Regions from separate parts of the Arthrobacter melezitosi genome, predicted to be linked through region 1. Evidence: predicted binding sites of a transcription regulator. Region 1 holds the regulator's gene; each other region holds the start of a gene.
The links. Region 1 encodes HrcA, which represses chaperone genes, less so after heat shock. Its sites were predicted from a motif close to TTNGCACTCGNNNNNNNCGAGTGCNAA; they were not measured.

Region 1 (6,748 bases):
CGGCGGGCGCGGCGGCACTCCTACCAGCGGCCGAGCAGGTGGTTCAGCAGCACGAGCGCGGCCGGACCGGCCGAGGACGAACGCAGCACATGCGGTCCCAGCCGGGCAGGAGCCGCCCCTGCCTCCTGCAGAGCGGCGAGCTCGCGGTCGCTGATACCGCCCTCGGGCCCGACGATGACCGCCGTCGTGCCGCCCGGGGCTGCGCCGGCCGCAAGCTGCGCCAGCCCCTCCCCGGCCGTCTCGGACAGCACGAACACCCGGTCGAAGCGTGCCGTCCAGGCCGGGAGCCGTGCCGAGTCGAGCATCGGGTGGACCTCCGGGATCCACGACCGCCGGGACTGCTTGGCCGCCCCGGCGACGACGGCCTCCCACTTCCGCTGCCCCTTGGCCGCCTTGTCCGCCCGCCACCTCACGATGCTGCGCTCGGACTGCCACGGCACGACGGCGTCGACGCCAAGCTCGGTGGCGGCCTCGATGGCCTGCTCATCGCGGTCGCCCTTGGCCAGCGCCTGGATCAGCACCAGCTTCTCCCGCGGGGGCTCCTCCTGGGCCGCGGACTCGACCCGGACCGCGAGCGTGCCCGGCTCCCCCTCGGCCACGGTGCCGCGGAGCCGAAAACCGGCGCCGTCGGCGATGTCCACCCATTCACCCGGGGTGAGGCGGCGCACCGTTGTGGCATGCCGGGCCTCATCGCCCCCGAGGACGAAGACCGACCCGACGGCGGCGGAGCGCACAGCGGCGGGCTCCCCGAAGAACAGCGGAGAGGTCACTGCTAGAGGTTCCCCAGCCGCTCGCGCAGCCGGGCGAAGACGCCGGAGCCGCTGCTGGCCAGCTGGCCCTCGGCCGACTCCTCGCCCCGCAGCTCGGCAAGGCGGCGCAGCAGCTCCTCCTGGGCGGCGTCGATGTTGCGCGGAGTCTCAACGTTGAGGTGGACCAGGAGGTCTCCGCGGCCCTGGCCGCGCAGGTGGGTGACGCCGAGGCCCCGGAGGGTGACGACCTCGCCCGGCTGGGTGCCCGGCTTGATCGGGAGTTCCTGCTCGCCGTCGAAGGTGTCGAGGCTGACCGAGGTGCCCAGCGCGGCCGCCGTCATCGGCACGCTCAGCGTGACGTGGAGGTCGTCGCCGTCGCGCAGGAAGGTGCTGTCGGTGTTCACCCGGATCTCGATGTACAGATCGCCCTGCGGCCCGCCGGCGGTGCCCGCCTCGCCCTGGCCGCTGAGCTGGATCCGCGTTCCGGTCGAGACGCCGGCGGGGATCTTGATGGTGAGGCTGCGGCGTGCGCGGACGCGCCCCTCGCCCTTGCACTCGTGGCAGGGGTTGGGGATGACGGTCCCGAAGCCCGAGCAGCTGCCGCACGGGGCGCTGGTCATGACCTGGCCGAGGATGGAGCGCACGGCGCGCTGGACCTGGCCGGAGCCGCCGCAGATGTCACAGGTCTGCGGCGAGGTGCCGGGCTGGCAGCAGGTGCCGTCGCACGTGCTGCACACGGCCGCGGTGTCCACCTCGATCTTCTTGTTGATGCCGAAGACCGCGTCCTTGAGGTCGATTCGCACGTTGATCAGTGCGTCCTGGCCACGCCGGGTGCGTGAGGGCGGCCCGCTGGGACTTCCTCCGCCGAAGAAGGTTTCGAAGATGTCCTGGAAGGCGAATCCGGAGCCGGAGTACCCCGAGCCGAAGCCGTTGTCGGTTCCGTTCTCGTTGCCGGTGGTGTCGTAGACGCGCCTCTTCTGCGGGTCGGAGAGCACCTCGTAGGCGTGGCTTACCCGCTTGAACTCCTCGGCGGCGTCGGGGCCGGCGTTGACGTCCGGGTGGAGTTTGCGCGCGAGCTTCCGGTAGGCCTTCTTGATCTCCTCGTTGCTCGCGCCCTGCGATACGCCGAGCACCTCATAGTGATTACTCACTCCTGCACATCTCTTCCTGTAGAACACGCTGTCTGGCTGATGAACTTGCGTGCCGGGTCCGGCTGCCGGGCCCGGCAGCCGGAATTTCCCGGCGTTGGCTTCGTGGCCTGGATTGCCCGGCCACGTGTATTCGATTCTGGATTTTCGGCCCGGGTTTCCGGCCGAGGTTGTTCAACCTGGGTTTTTCGACCGGTGTTATTCGACCGGTGTTATTCGACCGGTGTTATTCGGCGAGGATCCGCGACAGGTACCGGGCGACTGCCCGCACCGCGGCCATCGTGCCCGGATAGTCCATCCGGGTCGGACCGAGCACCCCGAGTTTCGCCGTAGCGTCCGGTCCGTAACCGGTGGCGATCACCGATGCCTCCGAAAGACCTCCGTAGGGGTTTTCACTGCCGATCCGGACCGAGATGCCGCGGGCGTCCTGTTCCATCTCCGAAAGGAGACGGAGCATGATGACCTGTTCCTCGAGTGCTTCGAGCACCGGTCCGATGCTGAGAGGAAAGTCTACTGTGGACCGGGCCAGGTTCGCCGTGCCCGCCATCACGATGCGGTCCTCCCTGCTCATTCCGGCAAGGTTCTCCAGGGCGGAGATCAGCGCCGCCCCGGTCGCACTGAGGGCGGGCGGGAGCACTGCGGCGGTGGAGGAGAGTTCCGTGGGCAGCGCGGAAAGGGCCACTCCCGCGACCCGGGCCAGGATCCGCTGCTTGAGGTCGGCCAGTTCGGCTTCCTCGATCGGGGCGGAAACCGGGACCACCCGCTGCTGCACGGTTCCGTTGGTGGCGATCAGCACCACGAGGACCTGGCGGGGCGCGAGGAGGACGAATTCGATGTGGCGCACCGCCGCTCCGCCGAGGCGCGGGAACTGCACAACGGCCACCTGGTTCGTCAGCTGGGCCAGGAGCCGCACCGTGCGGTCCATGACGTCGTCGAGATCGCCGGCACCCTCGAGCAGTGACTGGATGGCCCGCTTCTCGGCCGCCGAGAGGGGCTTGACCTCCGAGATGCGGTCGACGAAGGTCCGATAGCCCTTGTCCGTGGGGATGCGCCCGGAGCTTGTGTGGGGAGCGGTGATCAGCCCCTCCTCCTCGAGCACGGCCATGTCGTTCCGGATGGTGGCGGACGAGACACCGAGCCGGTGCCGGTCCACAAGGGCCTTCGACCCGACGGGCTCCCGGGTATGCACGTAGTCCTCAACTATTGCCTGCAGCACTTCCAGGCGTCGTGGTTCGCTCATCTCGTTCACCTCCGCAGTCGCGTTGTCTTTTGGGCGGAGCGCACCGTCCATGGTTAGCACTCGACACACCTAAGTGCTAAGTCTAGTACGTTCGGGGGGATTGTTAGCATTGGAAAGACCGGCGGCAACTGTGCGTCGGCGCACATGGAAGCGAGATCAGGGTGGCCGACTACGCCTGGGGGGCCCAGGACATCTCCGCCCCCAAACGCACCGTCCTGCCGGATGTTCCGGCCGATCCCGGCCTCGTCCTGGAGGACGTGCAGAGCGGTTTCGTCGGGGCCGTGGTCCGGGTGGAGAAATCCGGCGGCCTGCATGTGATGGTCCTCGAGGACCGGCGGAACAAGCGCCGGACCTTCCGCCTGGGGCACGGCTTCCTGGTTGACGGCGCCCCGGTCCACGTTGTTGCCCCCACGGCTGCGCCTGCCAAGTCCGCCACGCGGACCGCGTCCGGCTCCGTAAAGGTCGAGGGCGCCCGGGCGCGCGTGGCGCGGGCGAGCCGGATCTGGGTGGAGGGCCAGCACGACGCCGAACTTGTCGAAAAGGTCTGGGGTGAGGACCTGCGGCTCGAGGGCATCGTCGTCGAGCCCCTGCACGGGGTCGACGACCTGGCCGGTGTTGTCCGAAGCTTCGATCCGGGTCCGCAGCGGCGCCTCGGGATCCTGGTGGACCATCTCCTGCCCGGGACGAAGGAGTTCCGCATCGCGCAGGAGGCGATGGCCCTGCCGGGCGCCCGGGGCAATGTCCTGATCGTGGGCCACCCCTATGTCGACGTGTGGCAGGCGGTGAAGCCCGGCGCGCTGGGCCTCGCGGCCTGGCCCGTGGTTCCCCGCGGGCAGGACTGGAAGACCGGCATCCTTGCCGGACTCGGCTGGCCCTCCAACAGCCAGGCCGCCGTCGCCCAAGGGTGGAAGCGGATTCTGGGCAGTGTGAAGTCCTACGCGGACCTCGAGCCGTCCCTGCTGGGCCGGGTCGAGGAAGTCATCGACTTCCTGACCGCCGGCCACCCCGGCTCCTGATGCCGCCGGCACGCGGCACCAAGTACCCTTGGAGAAAGTCCTGGGGTCAACCCGCCACGCTGCAAAGGAAATTACCCGTTGCCAAACACTGCCGACAAACCCCAGAACTCCGGAGCCGGCGGAAACCGGCCCGCCTTTGAGGGAGCGCCCGCCACTGCCCTGCCGCTGACGGCCTCGCAGGACCGGCAGTTTGCGACGCTGGCCCACTTCGGCGGCATCCTGGGGTTCCTGCCCTCCCTGGTGATCTACCTGATCTTCAAGGACCGTGGCCCCTTCACCGCGCAGGAATCGAAGGAAGCCCTGAACTTCACGCTTCCCCCGACCCTCCTGGCCTTCGCTGCCTGGCTGCTCTCGCTGCTTCCCGTGATCGGTGGCGTGTTCGCGGTCGTCAACGCGCTGATCTGGGTCGGCATCGCGGTGTGTTCCGTGACCGCGGGAATCCAGGTCAACCGGGGCAGGCCCTACCGCTACGCGCTGAACCTGCGGCCGCTGCGCTGAGCCCGCCCTTCTGACGTCGCCCGAACCGCTCCTGCCCGCTGAGAGGCCCGCGTCGGCGGGTGAATTGGATCCAATCCCAGCCCGGGGTTCCTTCTGCCCACTGACCGGCCCCGATCAGTGGGCATATCCAGACATGCCCACTCATCAGTGGAGGTCGGTGGGCAGGATTGCTCGAACGGACGCCCGATCTCAGTTCTGCCCAGTGATCAGCGGCTTTCAGTGGGCAGGATCGCTTTGAGTGCGTCCCGGTCACACACCTGCCCACTCATCAGCGGCGATCAGTGGGCAGGGATGCCTGTGGGCGCTCCTAGTCCGGCAGGAGGCGGCGCACGACGGCGTCGGCCATCAGCCGTCCGCTGCCGGTCAGGCGCAGCTGCCCGCGGATGGCTTCCGCACCCTCAATGAGCCCGTCGGCGATCAGCCCCGCCACGGCGAGCCGCCCGGCCGGCTCCAGCCGGTCAATCGCCAATCCCTCGCGCAGACGCACCCGCAGCAGAATGTCCTCGACGTAGCGGTCATGGTCTGACAAGACCTCGCGGCCGGCGGCGGGCGACGTACCGGGGGTCAGCGCGGCCGCGTAGGCCCTCGGGTGCTTCACATTCCACCAGCGGACGCCGCCCACGTGGGAGTGCGCTCCCGGGCCGGCGCCCCACCAGTCATCCCCCCGCCAGTACGCCAGGTTGTGGCGGCACTCGTCGGCCGGGGTCCGGGCCCAGTTGCTGACTTCGTACCACTGCATGCCGCCGGCGGTGAGCAGTTCGTCGGCGAGGGCGTACTTGTCGGCGTGGTCGTCGTCGTCGATGGGGGGAACCTCGCCGCGGCGGATCCGCCCGGCCAGCTTTGTGCCGTCCTCGATGATGAGGGCGTAGGCGGAGATGTGGTCGGGCTCGTAGGAGAGGGCCGTCGTGAGCGAGTGCCGCCAGTCCTCAAGGGACTCCCCCGGCGTGCCGTAGATGAGGTCGAGGCTGACGTTCAGGCCGGCCCGCCGTGCCCATTCCACGGCCTGCGGCACCCGGGCGGGCGAATGGGTGCGGTCAAGGACCTTCAGGACGTGCGGAACCGCCGACTGCATGCCGAAGGACACCCGGGTGAACCCGGCCTCCGCGAGGATCTGCAGGGACTCCTCGGTCACCGAGTCGGGGTTCGCCTCGGTGGTGACCTCCGCGCCGTCGACCAGGCCCCACTGATCCACCGCCCTCGCGAGGATGCCGGCGAGGTCCTCCGCCGGGAGCAGCGTCGGGGTGCCGCCACCGAAGAACACCGTGGAGAGCGGCCTCCGGGGAACGCCCGAAGCGTCAAGGGCCTCACCGGCGAGGGCGATCTCCTGATGAACGGTCCCTGCGTACTGGTCCTGCGAGCCACCGCCGCCGAGTTCGGTGGCGGTGTAGGTGTTGAAGTCGCAGTAGCCGCACCGGACGGCGCAGAAGGGAATGTGGACATACAGTCCAAAGTTCCGGTCCGCCGCGCCCTCCCGGGCCTGCTCCGGGAGGATCCCGTCCGCCGGCGCGGGGAGTCCGAGGGGCAGTGCGCTAGGCACCGGACACCCTCCGGGTGGAGGGGTGGTTCACGAACTTCACTTCTTGGATTTGTCCTTCGAGTCGTCGGAGGACAGGGCGGCGATGAAGGCCTCCTGGGGTACTTCGACCCGCCCGACCATCTTCATGCGCTTCTTGCCCTCCTTCTGCTTTTCGAGAAGCTTGCGCTTACGGGTGATGTCGCCGCCGTAGCACTTGGCCAGGACGTCCTTGCGGATGGCCCGGATGCTTTCGCGGGCGATGATGCGCGATCCGATGGCAGCCTGGATGGGCACCTCGAACTGCTGGCGCGGAATCAGTTCCCGCAGCTTGCCTGTCATCATGACCCCGTAGCTGTAGGCCTTGTCGCGGTGCGTGATGGCGCTGAACGCGTCGACCTGTTCGCCCTGCAGGAGGATGTCCACCTTCACGAGGTCCGACACCTGGTCGCCGTCGGCCTTCCAGTCAAGGGAGGCGTAGCCGCGGGTCTTGGACTTGAGGAGGTCGAAGAAGTCGAAGACGATCTCGGCCAGCGGCAGCCAGTACCGCATCTCGACACGGTCCTCCGACAGGTAGTCCATGC
Region 2 (6,748 bases), on a different contig from region 1:
CTCCCTCGCCGCCCGGCCCAGCAATATCGGGACACGGTTCCACAACTATCTGTACGACGAGCTGGGGCTGAACTACATCTACAAGGCGTTCACCACCACGGACCTGCCCGCGGCGATCGGCGGGGTGCGCGCGCTGGGGATCCGCGGCTGCGCCATCTCCATGCCCTTCAAGGAGGACGTCATCGCCCTCGTCGACCGCATGGACCCCTCGGCGACGGCGATCGATTCGGTCAACACCATCGTCAACGACGACGGCGTCCTCACTGCCTACAACACCGACTACCTCGCCGTGGCCCGGCTGCTGGCCGACCACCGGGTGTCCACGGACCATTCGGTGCTGGTGCGCGGCTCCGGCGGCATGGCCAAGGCGGTCGTGGCGGCGGTGCGAGACTCCGGATTCCGGGACGTGACGGTGGTGGCGCGGAACGAGGAGGCCGGCCGGGCCCTGGCCGGGCTGTACGGGTTCGCGTGGCAGCAGGACGTCGGTTCCTCCACCGCCGGGCTGCTGATCAATGTCACCCCGGTGGGGATGGCCGGCCCGGACGCCGACGAGGTCTCCTTCCCCGCCGCGGCGATCGAGGCGGCCTCGGTGGTGTTCGACGTCGTCGCCCTGCCCTCGGAGACCCCGCTGATCCGTGCCGCGCGCGGCGCGGGCAAGCCGGTGATCACCGGCGCCGAGGTGATCGCGCTGCAGGCTGAGGAGCAGTTCGTGCTCTACACCGGGGTGCGTCCCACCCCGGAGCAGGTGGCCGCCGCGGGCGAGTTCTCCCGGCAGGGGTAACCGGCGGGCCGCTAGGTCAGCAGCTTCGCCAGGGGGCTGCCGGCGAAGTTTCTCAGGAGCGTCCGGACGTCCTTGTACACCTCGGCGGCGCCGGCGTCGCGCAGTTCGGCCTCGCTGGTGCCCCCGGTGGTGATGCCGATGGTGGGGATGTCGAGCTCGGTCGCCGAGAACACGTCCCAGACCGAGTCGCCCACGAAGACCGTGTTGGCCGCCTCAAGACCGCCGGCTTCGAGGGCGGCCTGGAGGATGTCGGGGGAGGGCTTGCTGTTCTCGGCGTCCGAGGAACTCGTGGCGCCGGTGATGGCGGCGTCGGCGTCGATGACGCTGCGGAGCACCTCGAGTTCCTTCCCGGAGGCGGAGGAGGCGAGGACCACGACGAGGCCCTCGTCGAAGCAGCGGCCCAGCAGGTCGCCGGCGCCGTCGAAGCTGCGCAGCGAGGGCCAGTAGGTCGAAAACACGGCGCCGTGCGTCGCGTCGAGCTCCCCGTCGAGGGAGGCGTCGCGGTCCTCACCGAGCAGGTGCTCGACGAGCTTGTCACCGCCCATGCCGATCGCCCGGTGGATCTCCGCCATCGGCACGTCGTGCCCGAAGCGGCGGAAGGCCTGCCACCAGGCGATCGTGTGCTGATAGTTGGAGTCGACGAGGGTTCCGTCGACGTCGAAGAGGACGCCGCGGCGCGGGGACGATGGTTGGGGGGTCATGGCTGCCACCTTGCTTTCCGGAGTTGCCCCGAGTCTAGTGAAGCGGCGCCCGTGCCCGGCGGATTTCTCCGGCTGGCCCGCGGCGCGGCCGTCCGGTACACGCCCGGGTCCCGGCGCGCCCGGGCCACCCGGCGGGGGACGACGGGGGACGGCGGCGCCGCCCTAGGCGTCCTGCGCGGGGTGCGCCGGGACCGGCTCCACGACAAGGGCCACCCGGTCGTCGCCGATCCGGGTCAGCACCAGGGTGGCCTTCTTCCGGGCCTTCCCGGAGCCGCTGAGCAGCTGGCGCCGGACCTCCTCGGGGGTCACCGAGGTGCCGCGCTTCTTGATGTCCAGCACGCCGATGCCTTCGGCGCGGACCCACTGCTTGAGGGCCTTGATGTTGAACGGCCGGGTCTCGACGATCCGGTAGGGGCGGGCGAACGGGGTCTCGCGCAGCTCCGGGGCGCAGATGTACGCGATCCGGGGATCGAGGAGGTGCCCGGCGAGCCGCTCCGCGACGTCGGCGACGAGGCCCGCGCGGATGACCGCTCCGTCCGGCTCGTACAGGTAGCCCTCCGGTGCGCCCACGGGCGCCTCCGGGCCCGCCCCGAAGTCCTCGGTGCTGGTCAGTTCGGCTGCGCCGTGGGCGCTGAGCACGAGGGCGGCGCGGCGCACACCGGGCCGGCGCAGCGCGTTGAACCACAGGGCCACCTCGGTCACGTCGCCGTCCACCGAGACCCACTGCGCCTCGCAGTCCGCCGGCACCGCCTCGTGCGGGATCCCGGGGCCCAGCTTCACCCCGACCGGGATGCCGCGGCCGGCGAGGTCCTCGACGAAGGACAGCGGGGGAGAGAACGCCTCGGGATCGAACAGGCGGGTCGTGCCCGAGGTCGAGGTGCTGCGGCGGGCCGGGTCGAGCCACACGCCGTCGTACTTCGTCATATCGACGCTCGACGCATCGGCGTTCAGCACCGACGCATTCGGCCAGGGCAGCAGGTTCATTGTCGCGGCGGCCGCGGTCGTCTCATCGAGCTCGACGGCAGTCACCTGCCGTTCCAGCGTCGCAAGGGCCATGGAGTCCGCACCGATCCCGCAGCCCAGGTCCGCCACCCGCAGCAGATCCGCCGTCACGTACCGCTGGGCGTGGTGGGCCGCGACCCGCAGCCGGGTCGCCTGTTCAAGGCCCGCGGGGGTGAACACCATCCGGTCCGCGAAGCCGCCGAACTTCGCGTGGGCCTTGGCCCGCAGGCGGGACTGGGTCAGGGCCGCCGCCACCACCTCCGGGGCGTGGCCGGACCTGCGCAGCTGTTCGCTCAGCTGCAGGCTGCCGGCCTCCGAGTAGGGCCCCAGCGAGTTCAGCAGCTCCCAGCCCTGCGGGGTGAGGATCGGTGCCAGGTTGTCGGTGGGGGGATTCTCGAAAGCCATGGTCCAACCCTAGGCGACGCGCCCGGGGCCGCGCTGCGCGCCGCCGGGCGCCGGCCGGGGTCCCGGAAACCGGGCGATCTGGCACTCGCCTTGACCGAGTGCTAACCAGTGCATAAAGTCAGGGTTGGCACTCTCACTAGGAGGGTGCTAATCCCGAGGAAAGTGCCGGCCGGCACCGCGACGACGGCCAGTGCTGCACCGACGGCCTACATTCCATTAGTAACGAACGCAAAGGAGAGCCCGAGTGTCGGTCTCTATTAAGCCTCTTGAGGATCGTATTGTTGTCCGCCCGCTGGAAGCCGAGCAGACAACTGCTTCCGGCCTGGTCATCCCGGATACCGCTAAGGAGAAGCCCCAGGAGGGCGAAGTTGTAGCTGTAGGGCCGGGCCGTGTCGACGACAACGGCAACCGCGTTCCCGTCGACGTTGCCGAAGGCGACGTCGTCATCTACTCGAAGTACGGCGGAACCGAGGTCAAGCACGGCGGCCAGGAATACCTGGTTCTCTCGGCGCGCGACGTCCTGGCGATCGTCGTTAAGTAGTTTTTCCCAGAAGGACCCCGGCCTTTCTGGCCGGGGTCTTTCCACTGCACAAGCCTGAAAGGAACAAGACATGGCAAAGCAGTTGGAGTTCAACGATGCAGCCCGCCGCGCACTCGAGGCCGGCGTCGACAAGCTTGCAAACACCGTCAAGGTGACGCTTGGCCCGCGCGGACGCAACGTCGTGCTGGACAAGAAGTGGGGCGCTCCCACGATCACGAACGACGGCGTCACGATCGCCCGTGAGGTCGAACTCGACGATCCCTACGAAAACCTCGGCGCCCAGCTGGCCAAGGAAGTAGCGACCAAGACCAACGATGTCGCCGGTGACGGCACCACCACGGCCACCGTCCTCGCCCAGGCCCTGGTCAAGGAAGGCCTGCGCAACGTGGCCGCCGGCGCCGCTCCGGGCCAGCTCAAGCATGGCATCGAGGTCGCGGTCGAGGCCGTCGCCGCGCGCCTGCTGGAGAATGCCAAGGAAGTTGTCGGCCACCAGACCGCCAGCGTCGCCGCGATCTCCGCCCAGAGCACCGAGGTCGGCGACCTGCTCGCCGAGGCGTTCGACAAGGTCGGCAAGGACGGCGTCATCACCATCGAGGAGTCCTCCTCGACCGTGACCGAACTCGTCCTGACCGAAGGCATGCAGTTCGACAAGGGCTACCTCTCGCCGTACTTCGTGACCGACGCCGAGCGCCAGGAAGCCGTCCTCGAGGACGCGCTGATCCTGATCAACTCCGGCAAGATCTCCTCCCTGGCGGAATTCCTTCCCCTGCTGGAGAAGGCCCTGCAGGCCGGCAAGCCGCTGTTCATCATCGCCGAGGACATCGAAGGCGAAGCGCTGTCCACCCTCGTGGTCAACAAGATCCGCGGCACCCTGAATGCCGTCGCCGTGAAGGCGCCGGGCTTCGGTGACCGCCGCAAGGCCATGATGCAGGACATCGCCACCCTCACCGGTGCACAGGTCGTTTCCCCCGACCTGGGCCTGAAGCTCGACCAGGTCGGCCTCGAGGTGCTGGGTTCGGCCCGCCGCATCACGGTCACCAAGGACGCCACCACCATCGTCGACGGAGCGGGCGAAGCCTCCGACGTCGCCGACCGCGTGGCGCAGATCCGCGCCGAGGTCGAGCGCACCGATTCCGACTGGGACCGCGAGAAGCTCCAGGAGCGCCTGGCCAAGCTGTCCGGCGGGGTGGGTGTCATCAAGGTCGGTGCCGCCACCGAGGTTGAGCTGAAGGAAAAGAAGCACCGCATCGAGGACGCCGTCTCCGCGACGCGCGCCGCACTCGATGAGGGCATCGTCGCAGGCGGCGGCTCGGCGCTGGTCCAGGCCGGCAAGGCCCTGGACACCGACAGCAGCGTCCTCGCCCTCGAGGGCGACGCCGCCACCGCCATCGGCCTGGTGCGCCGCGCCCTGGCGCAGCCGCTGCGCTGGATCGCGGAGAACGCCGGCCACGAGGGCTATGTCGTTGTCGCCAAGGTCTCCGAGCTCGAGGACGGGCACGGCTTCAACGCCGTCACCGGCGAGTACGAGAACCTGATCGACGCCGGCATCATCGACCCGGTCAAGGTGACCCGGTCGGCGCTGCGCAACGCAGCCTCGATCGCGGCGCTGGTCCTCACGACCGAAACCCTGGTCGTCGAGAAGCCCGCGGAGGACGACGAGGACGGCCACGGCCACAGCCACTAGTTCCCGCAGCGCAGGGCCCCCCACGGGCCCTGACCGCACGCGAAGCACCCCGGCCGGGTCCACCCGGCCGGGGTGCTTCGCTTAACGGGCCCCTGGCCGGTTCCCGTTCCCCGGCCCCTTCATCCGACGGCGACCGGAACCTCCCTCCATTGCGGATTGGTAAACTGGAGCTTTGTGCCGCCGGCGCCGGCGGCCGGAGGAACGTCTTCACGGCGCCCGGAGACACCGGAAGGGTCGATGTGGGAGTAACCAGAACTGCACCAACGGAAAGCCGCCCCGCGGCCCCAGCGGCGCGCCAGCGGCGGCCCGAGGTCCAGGGGTTGCGCGCCCTCGCCGTGGTCATGGTCGTTCTCTACCACGTGTGGCTGGGGCGGGTCTCCGGCGGCGTCGACGTGTTCCTGCTGATCTCGGCCTTCCTGCTCACGTTCTCCTTCGTCGGCAAGGTCGAGTCGGGCCGGCCGCTGCAGCTGCTGCGGTACTGGCTGGGGCTCTTCCGGCGCCTCCTGCCCGCCGCCGTCGTCGTCCTGGTCGCCGTGCTGGCCGCCACGGCCGTGCTGGCCCCGCCCTCCCGGTGGCCCGGGATCTTCGACCAGACCTGGGCGTCGCTGCTGTACGTGCAGAACTGGGAACTGGCCGCCAACGCCGTCGACTACTACGCGCAGGACGACAGCAACGCCAGCCCGCTGCAGCACTTCTGGTCCCTCTCCATCCAGGGCCAGGTCTTCCTGCTGTGGCCGCTGCTGTTCGCCGTCTCCGCCCTCGCCGCGCGGGCCGCCCGGCGGCGCTACCGCACAGTGCTGATCTGGGTGTTCGGGGCGGTCTTCGCCCTCTCCCTCGCCTTCTCCGTCTGGCAGACCACCCACCACCAGGCCGCCGCGTACTTCGACACCCGCTCCCGGCTGTGGGAGTTCGCGCTGGGCTCGCTCGTCGCGCTGCTCCTGCCATATGCCCGGTTCGGCATACGCACCCGGGTGGTGCTTGGCTGGCTGGGACTGGTGGCCATGCTCAGCTGCGGGCTGCTGCTGCAGGTGCAGCAGCAGTTCCCCGGCTGGATCGCCCTGTGGCCGACCCTGGCCGCCGCCTCCATCCTCGCCGCCGGGCGCACCGAACACCGCTTCGGCGTCGACCGCCTGCTGAGCGCGGCGCCGCTGGTGCGCCTCGGCGACAACTCCTACGCCCTATACCTCTGGCACTGGCCGGTCCTCGTCTTCTGGCTGATGACCGCGCGCAAGCCCGAGGCCGGACTGCTCGACGGCGCGGTCGTGATCGCCGTGTCGCTGGTGCTCGCCTACGCCACCACCCGGTTCGTCGAGGTGCCCGTTCGGTCCTGGCCCTGGCCGACGCTGCACCGGCGGCGGACGGGCCTGGTCGTGGCCGTGACGCTGGCCGTGGTCGCGGTGCCCCTCTCCGGCTGGGAACTCAAGGTCCAGGCCCAGGCGGCCGCCGCGGGGATGCAGACGGTGCACGACAACCCCGGCGCGCGGGCGCTGGCCCCCGGGTTCGAGTACCGCGGGGCCGACGACGCCGTGGTCCTTCCGCTCGCCAGCGCCCTGGGCGCGGAGTGGGCCGACTATGACGGCCGCTGCGAAGGCCCCCTGGCCCCCACCAACCCGGTGATCGAGTTCTGCCACCAG
Region 3 (6,748 bases), on a different contig from region 1:
GGCTTAACCCAAAAGGAGCGGCACCCCCGCAAGGGGATGCCGCTCCTGGTCGGCTGGAGAGCCGGGGGTTTGGGGACTAGAAGCCGCCCATTCCGCCCATCTCGTCGGCGCCGGGGCCTGCGGGGGCAGCCTTCTCAGGCTTGTCCGCAACAACGGCCTCGGTGGTCAGGAACAGCCCGGCGATCGACGCGGCGTTCTGCAGCGCCGAGCGGGTGACCTTCACGGGGTCGTTGACGCCTGCGGCGAGCAGGTCCTCGTAGACACCGGTTGCGGCGTTGAGGCCGTGGCCGGCGGGCAGGCCGCGGACCTTGTCGGCGACAACACCGGGCTCGAGGCCGGCGTTGAAGGCAATCTGCTTCAGCGGAGCATCGATGGCAACGCGGACGATGTTCGCACCGGTTGCCTCGTCGCCGGAGAGCTCGAGGCTGGCAAACGCCTTCGCGCCGGCCTGGATCAGGGCAACGCCGCCACCGGCGACGATTCCCTCTTCAACGGCAGCCTTCGCGTTGCGGACGGCGTCCTCGATGCGGTGCTTGCGCTCCTTGAGCTCAACCTCGGTGGCTGCGCCGGCCTTGATGACTGCAACGCCGCCGGCCAGCTTGGCCAGGCGCTCCTGCAGCTTCTCGCGGTCGTAGTCCGAATCCGAGTTGTCGATCTCGGCGCGGATCTGGGCAACGCGGCCGGCGATGGCGTCGGCGTCGCCGGCACCTTCGACGATGGTGGTCTCGTCCTTGGTGACGACGACCTTGCGTGCCTGGCCCAGCAGGTCCAGCGTGGCGTTTTCGAGCTTGAGGCCGACCTCTTCGGCGATGACCTGGCCACCGGTGAGGATGGCGATGTCGGCCAGCTGGGCCTTGCGGCGGTCACCGAAGCCCGGAGCCTTGACGGCGACGGACTTGAAGGTGCCACGGATCTTGTTGACCACGAGGGTGGCCAGGGCTTCGCCTTCGACGTCTTCGGCGATGATCAGCAGCGGCTTGCCGGACTGCATGACCTTCTCGAGGACGGCGACGAGATCCTTGACGTTGGAGATCTTCGAGTTGACGATCAGGATGTAGGGGTCTTCGAGGACCGTTTCCTGGCGCTCGGCGTCGGTCACGAAGTAACCGGAGATGTAGCCCTTGTCGAAGCGCATGCCTTCGGTGAGCTCGAGCTCCAGCCCGAAGGTGTTGGACTCCTCGACGGTGATGACACCTTCCTTGCCGACCTTGTCGAGCGCTTCGGCGATGAGGTCGCCGATCTGCGTGTCACCGGCCGAGATCGAAGCCGTGGCGGCGATCTCTTCCTTCGTTTCGATTTCCTTGGCGGAAGCCAGCAGCTCGGCGGTGACGGCCGAAACGGCCTTCTCGATGCCGCGCTTGAGGCTCAGCGGATCGGCGCCGGCGGCGACGTTGCGGAGGCCTTCCTTGACCAGGGCCTGGGCGAGGACGGTGGCCGTGGTGGTGCCGTCACCTGCGACGTCGTCGGTCTTCTTGGCGACTTCCTTGACCAGCTCTGCGCCGATCTTCTCGAACGGGTCGTCCAGCTCGATTTCCTTGGCGATGGAGACACCATCGTTGGTGATCGTGGGGGCGCCCCACTTCTTCTCGAGGACTACGTTGCGGCCGCGTGGGCCCAGCGTTACCTTGACGGCGTCAGCGAGGATGTTCAACCCACGCTCGAGGCCGCGGCGGGCCTCTTCATCAAAAGAAATGATCTTGGCCATAACGGCGTAGGTCCTTTCGGGGACAGTTATGCATTTCAGCAAACGAGTGGTCACCTGCCTGGGGTGCCCGCGACGGACGGGCGGCACCGGGACGATCTCTTTACGTTCCGGAGTCCACCCTCACCCCAGTGGCATGCCTGCTTTCCTCAACGCCCGTGACTTAGCAGTCAGCGGGTTCGAGTGCTAAGTCAATAATTAGCACTCCCACCGCACGAGTGCAAGCCGTCGGAGGTCAACCCGTCCGGGACAACCCTGAAAACCGGGGGCCGGATCGGGGGTTCTACCTGATGACGTGCTCCCGCGGCCGGGCATAGCGTAGGAGCAGCACCAACAACCAAGGAGAGACGTGTCAACGACCCCAGACCAACCCCGTTCCGGTTCGGATCCCGCAGGCGAGGTACCCCCTCCCCAGCCTGAGGGGTTCCCCCAGCCCGGCGGGTACCAGCAGACCCCGTACCAGCAGGGTGAGCACCAGCAGGGTGAGCACCAGCCGAACCCCTACGAGCAGAGCCCCTACCAGCAGAACCCCTACCCGCAGGGCCAGTTCCAGGGCTCCTACCCGCAGGGCCAGCCGTACGGGCCTCCCGGCTACCCCTACGGATCCGGATACCCCGAGCAGAAGTCGCGGCTCGTCGCAGGGCTCCTCGGGGTCCTGCTCGGCTCCCTGGGCATCCACCGGTTCTACCTTGGCTATGTGGGCATCGGGATCGCCCAGATCGTCGTGACGATCGTGACCTTTGGACTGGGAGCCATCTGGGGCTTCATCGAGGGCATCATGATCCTCGTGGGTGCCGAGTCCTTCCGGCGCGACGCCAGGGGCGTTCCGCTGAAGGAGTAAGTTCCGCTGAAGGAGTAAGCAGGGCGCCGGGGCCGCCGGGCAGGCTGCGGCCAGGCAGCGGGCCTACTGGAGGTCGGGCCCCACGACCACCGTGAGGTCCGGCGAAACCCCGGCGCCGTCCTGCACTCCCGCGATGCCCAGCACCGCGGCCACGGCCTCGGCACCGGCGCGCTGCTCGAGCCCGTTGTAGAAGACGACCGACGCTTCGAGCGGGGCTCCGGCCCAGTTCCCGGCCGCCGCGCCGGTCCAGCCGTCCGCCCCAAGCCGCCCTGCCACCGTCCCGGCGAGCCCGGGGACCCCGGTGCCGTTGAGGACGTTGACCCGCTGGGACTTATCAACGGCGGGGGCCTCCGGCGAGGCCGAGGCCGACGGCGAAGGTGACGCCGGGTCGGAGGCCGACGGGGTTCCGGAGGCCTCCGGCGAACGCATCCGCTCGGGAGAGGGGGACGCCGTCTCGCCGGCGGTGGCCGACGGCCGGGCATTTGCGGCCGAGGCGTTCTGGGCACTGCCCAACTCGAGCCGCGGAAGCAGGAAGTAGGCGGCAAGGCCCACCAGCAGCGCGAGGATGCCCACGGCGATCTTCAACCCGAGACCGCTTCCACGGACGGCCACCAGCCGCTCCCGGTGCACGCCATGGCGCGACGCCTTCTCGGGGATCCGGTCAAACTCGTCCTGGGGGTATTGGCTCATGGCGGCGTGGGGATCCTTGGGTAGGTCAGATCTCGGCGCCGAGGCGGCGGGCGGAGCGGGCGCGCTGGCGCGATGTCCGCAGCCTGCGCAGCCGCTTCACCAGCATCGGGTCGTGGGCGAGTGCCGCCTCCGAATCGATCAACGCGTTGAGGACCTGGTAGTAGTGGGTGGCGGACATGTTGAAGAGGTCCCGGATCGCCTGTTCCTTGGCCCCGGAGTACTTCCACCATTCCCGTTCGAGCGCCAGCATCTGCTGTTCCCGCTCGCTGAGGGCGCCCCGGCTGCCGGGCCCTGGGGCAGGGGCCCCCGCTGGCTCGCTCACGCGCCGCTCCTCCTCGTAGTGAATGCTTCCGCACCCATGGTAGTGGCGAATGACATGCCTGTCATACGACGCACCGATCGTCCCCGGGATCCCCGCTGCCGGGCAGATCGGCCAGAATGAGGGAATGCACTTCGAGGATGCCCTGTTCCCCCTTCCGGCGCCGGACCCGGCCGGTCCGGGCGGAGCGCCGGGCACCCCCGCCTTTCCCTTCGCGGCCCCTGCCCCGATCGGGGCGATGGTCGCCTCGGGCTGGGCGCCCGCCCTGGCACCCCACGAAACGGCACTCCACCGGCTTGCGGCCCGGCTTGAGGAGGACCGCCGCGCCGGCCACCGGATCCTTCCCGAGCCGGAAAACATCCTGCGCGCCTTCAGCGGCCCGCTGGCCGGGGTGAAGGTCGTGATCGTCGGCCAGGATCCTTACCCCACGCCGGGGCATTCGGTCGGGCTCGCCTTTTCGGTCGATCCGGCGACCCACCCGCTGCCGAGGAGCCTGGTGAATATCTACAAGGAACTGTCGGCGGACCTCGGCGTGCAGGCACCCGCCACGGGGGACCTCTCGGGGTGGACCCGGCAGGGCGTGCTGCTGATGAACCGCGTGTTGACCGTGCGGGCGGGGGAACCGGCCTCGCACCGCGGCTGGGGCTGGGAGGACATCACCGACGCGGCGCTGCACGCGCTCGTGGCGCGGGGTGGCCCGCTGGTCGCCGTCCTGTGGGGCCGTGATGCCCTGAAGCTGAAGCCCGTGTTCGCCGGGGTCCCCACGGTGGAGTCGGCGCACCCCAGTCCACTCTCGGCCTCCCGCGGCTTCTTCGGCTCCAGGCCCTTCAGCCGGGTCAACGCGCTCCTGCGGGAGCAGGGCGCGGACCCGGTGGACTGGCTGGGCGGCTGAGGGGCTACCGGCGGCGGTTACGCCGTCGTTCGTTGCTGCCGAGGCCCCGGGTCAGGGGCCGGGCGAGGTTGTCGCCGAGCACCACCCCGCCCGCGACCGCGAGGATCACGGTGAGCGCATTGAACAGTCCCAGCGCCCCGGCGCTGGGGACGCCGGTGTTGGTGGTGAGCATGTACATCGAGCGGAAGATCGCCAGCCCCGGGTAGAGGAACATGACCGCCGGCACCGCGAGCACCAGTTGGGGCGCGCCCATGCGCAGCGCAACGATGCGCGACAGCGCGCCGATCAGCACCGCGGCCAGCGCCGGCGCCAGCCGGTAGCCCACCCCGGCGTTGATCGCCGAAATCCAGAGCACGTAGCCGGCGGTTCCCACCAGGGCGGTGGGCACCACGAGCGACAGGTCCGTCTGCTCGGTGACCGCGAACATCGCCACGGCGATGAAGATCAGCGCGGCGATCACCGGCCAGGGATACGGCGAGGTGGGGGCAGCGAGCAGTTCGAGCTCCGGGATGCCGATGGCCGAGCCGAACACCAGGGCGACAGCGATCCCCGCGACGACCCCGCCGAAGATCAGCAGCGCCGACAGGAAGCGTCCCGCCGCGGTGACGGGGAATCCGTTGATCGCGTCCTGGGTGGCCGAGACGAGCCGGCCCGCCGGAAGGAGCAGCAGGATGCCGCCGACGACCACGAGCGAGGGCGCGATGGGCACCTCAAGCCACCAGAAGAGCATGGCGGTCAGGGTGGCCATCGCCGAGGAGGTGGCCACGGAGAAGAACTCGGGCACCCTCCACCGGCCGAGCTGGCGTGAGACGAGGTCGACGAGGATACAGCTGCCCAACCCGATGAGGGCTCCGAGCACTCCCCCGCCGATGAAGGCGACGATTGCCGCACCAAAGATCCCGAACGCGGCGGTGACCATCCAGCGCGGGAAGGGCTTGGGCCGCCTCGTGATCTGCTCGAGGCGCCGGGCCGCCTCGATGCGCGAGACCCCGCCGGCGGCGATGTCGGAGACGAGCTGGTGGATCGACACCAGCCCGGCGTAGTTGTTCGTCCAGGACCTCACCACGCGCAGCACGGTGGTGGGCGTCTGGTCCTTGGCGGAGTAGTTGATCACCACCGACTGGTTGGTGATGTCAACCTCGATGTGGTCGAGGCCCAGGGCCGCGGTGACGGCGATGATGCTCGTCTCGACCTCCAGCGCCCCGGCGCCGTAGCGGAACATCGTCTCGGCCAGGCTCAGGGCGAAGTCGAGGGTCTTGCGGGCGCTGGCGTCGGGCCCCCCGACCGCGATGGTGGGGTTGGCGTAGGGGCTCCCGGCGAGCCGCTCCACGATGCTCATCGCCTGGGTCGGCGGCTCCTCACCCTGGACGAGCCGGCGCAGCACGTTCCGGGCCGCAGCGTTCGAACGGTCCGGGCGCACCGTGCGCGGCGTCGTCGGCAGCGCATCGGTGGGCGACGGTTGGCGGGAGGGCCGCCGGGCGGGCCGCGGGCGCGGCCTGGCTCCGGGGACGGCCGGCGTGCCGCCCGCCGGGGGCGAGGGCTCACCGCCGGGCTTCCGGACCACCGACGGCCCCTGGGCCGACGGCGGACGGATCGGGTGTTGGATCACCGGCAGTGGGCCTGCCGCCGGTGAGGGATTGGTGTCCGGTTTCCGGCCACCGTTCGAGCCGGCCTTGTCATCCACGGTGTTTTTCCCTGCCTTGCTGCCCCGCGGGCGGTTCTTCGATCAGTAGAAGGGCTGCTGGTGACGGCGCCAGTAGATCTGGCGGGCCACCCGCTCCCCCACGGCGGTCCACAGCTTGTACTTCCTGTCGTCGAGGGCCAGGTCCCAGCAGCCGGTGAAGTCGGTGACCGTCTTGGAGAAGCTCGTCTTGAATAGGCCGAGTCCGTGGTGCGGGTGGGAGGTGTCCTTGAGCCGGTCGGCCGGCGGGGTTCCGCAGAAGTCGTACTCGCGTATGGCGAACTCGTCCTTGAGGTCGGTGATGGCGGTCCACTGCAGGAGGTGGGAGTCCCCGTACTGGGAACGCCCGGGCTTTGACCCGCCGTCCTTGTAGGTTCCCTTGCTGCCGTAGTTGATGACGAACGCACCCACCGAGGGCTCGCCGTCCTCGTAGACGAAGTAGAGGCGGCCCTGGCCCGCCGCCGCGAAGTTCGCCCAGAACCTGCTGTAGTACTCGAAGGACCTGAGCCGGGCGGCCGAACGGTCCTCGATGTGGGCCATCAGCCGGTACATGGTCCTGAAGTTTTCCTCGGTGGGCTCGACGCGGCGCACCTCGACACCTTCCCGGATCGCCCGGCGCACGG

Region 2: groES (co-chaperone GroES) is a predicted target of HrcA. The motif match lies at 2,968-2,994, and genes of this name have one in related genera.
Region 3: groL (chaperonin GroEL) is a predicted target of HrcA. The motif match lies at 1,866-1,892, and genes of this name have one in related genera.

What each region holds. Positions count from the first base shown of each region.
Region 1 is NZ_JBTNDJ010000002.1:62,437-69,184, reverse strand. Features, by position in the region: gene ACX80W_RS03005 (16S rRNA (uracil(1498)-N(3))-methyltransferase) at 21-770, opposite strand; gene dnaJ (molecular chaperone DnaJ) at 773-1,900, opposite strand; gene hrcA (heat-inducible transcriptional repressor HrcA) at 2,124-3,137, opposite strand; gene ACX80W_RS02990 (DUF3097 family protein) at 3,299-4,153, shown strand; gene ACX80W_RS02985 (DUF4870 domain-containing protein) at 4,232-4,651, shown strand; gene hemW (radical SAM family heme chaperone HemW) at 4,959-6,188, opposite strand; gene lepA (translation elongation factor 4) at 6,225-6,748, opposite strand, start outside.
Region 2 is NZ_JBTNDJ010000001.1:525,508-532,255, forward strand. Features, by position in the region: gene ACX80W_RS02615 (shikimate 5-dehydrogenase) at 1-781, shown strand, start outside; gene ACX80W_RS02620 (HAD family hydrolase) at 793-1,482, opposite strand; gene ACX80W_RS02625 (THUMP-like domain-containing protein) at 1,645-2,889, opposite strand; gene groES (co-chaperone GroES) at 3,134-3,430, shown strand; gene groL (chaperonin GroEL) at 3,501-5,114, shown strand; gene ACX80W_RS02640 (acyltransferase family protein) at 5,435-6,748, shown strand, end outside.
Region 3 is NZ_JBTNDJ010000015.1:58,780-65,527, forward strand. Features, by position in the region: gene groL (chaperonin GroEL) at 77-1,705, opposite strand; gene ACX80W_RS13855 (TM2 domain-containing protein) at 2,052-2,543, shown strand; gene ACX80W_RS13860 (LytR C-terminal domain-containing protein) at 2,607-3,233, opposite strand; gene ACX80W_RS13865 (DUF3263 domain-containing protein) at 3,259-3,555, opposite strand; gene ACX80W_RS13870 (uracil-DNA glycosylase) at 3,680-4,444, shown strand; gene ACX80W_RS13875 (threonine/serine exporter family protein) at 4,449-6,128, opposite strand; gene ACX80W_RS13880 (lipid II:glycine glycyltransferase FemX) at 6,171-6,748, opposite strand, start outside.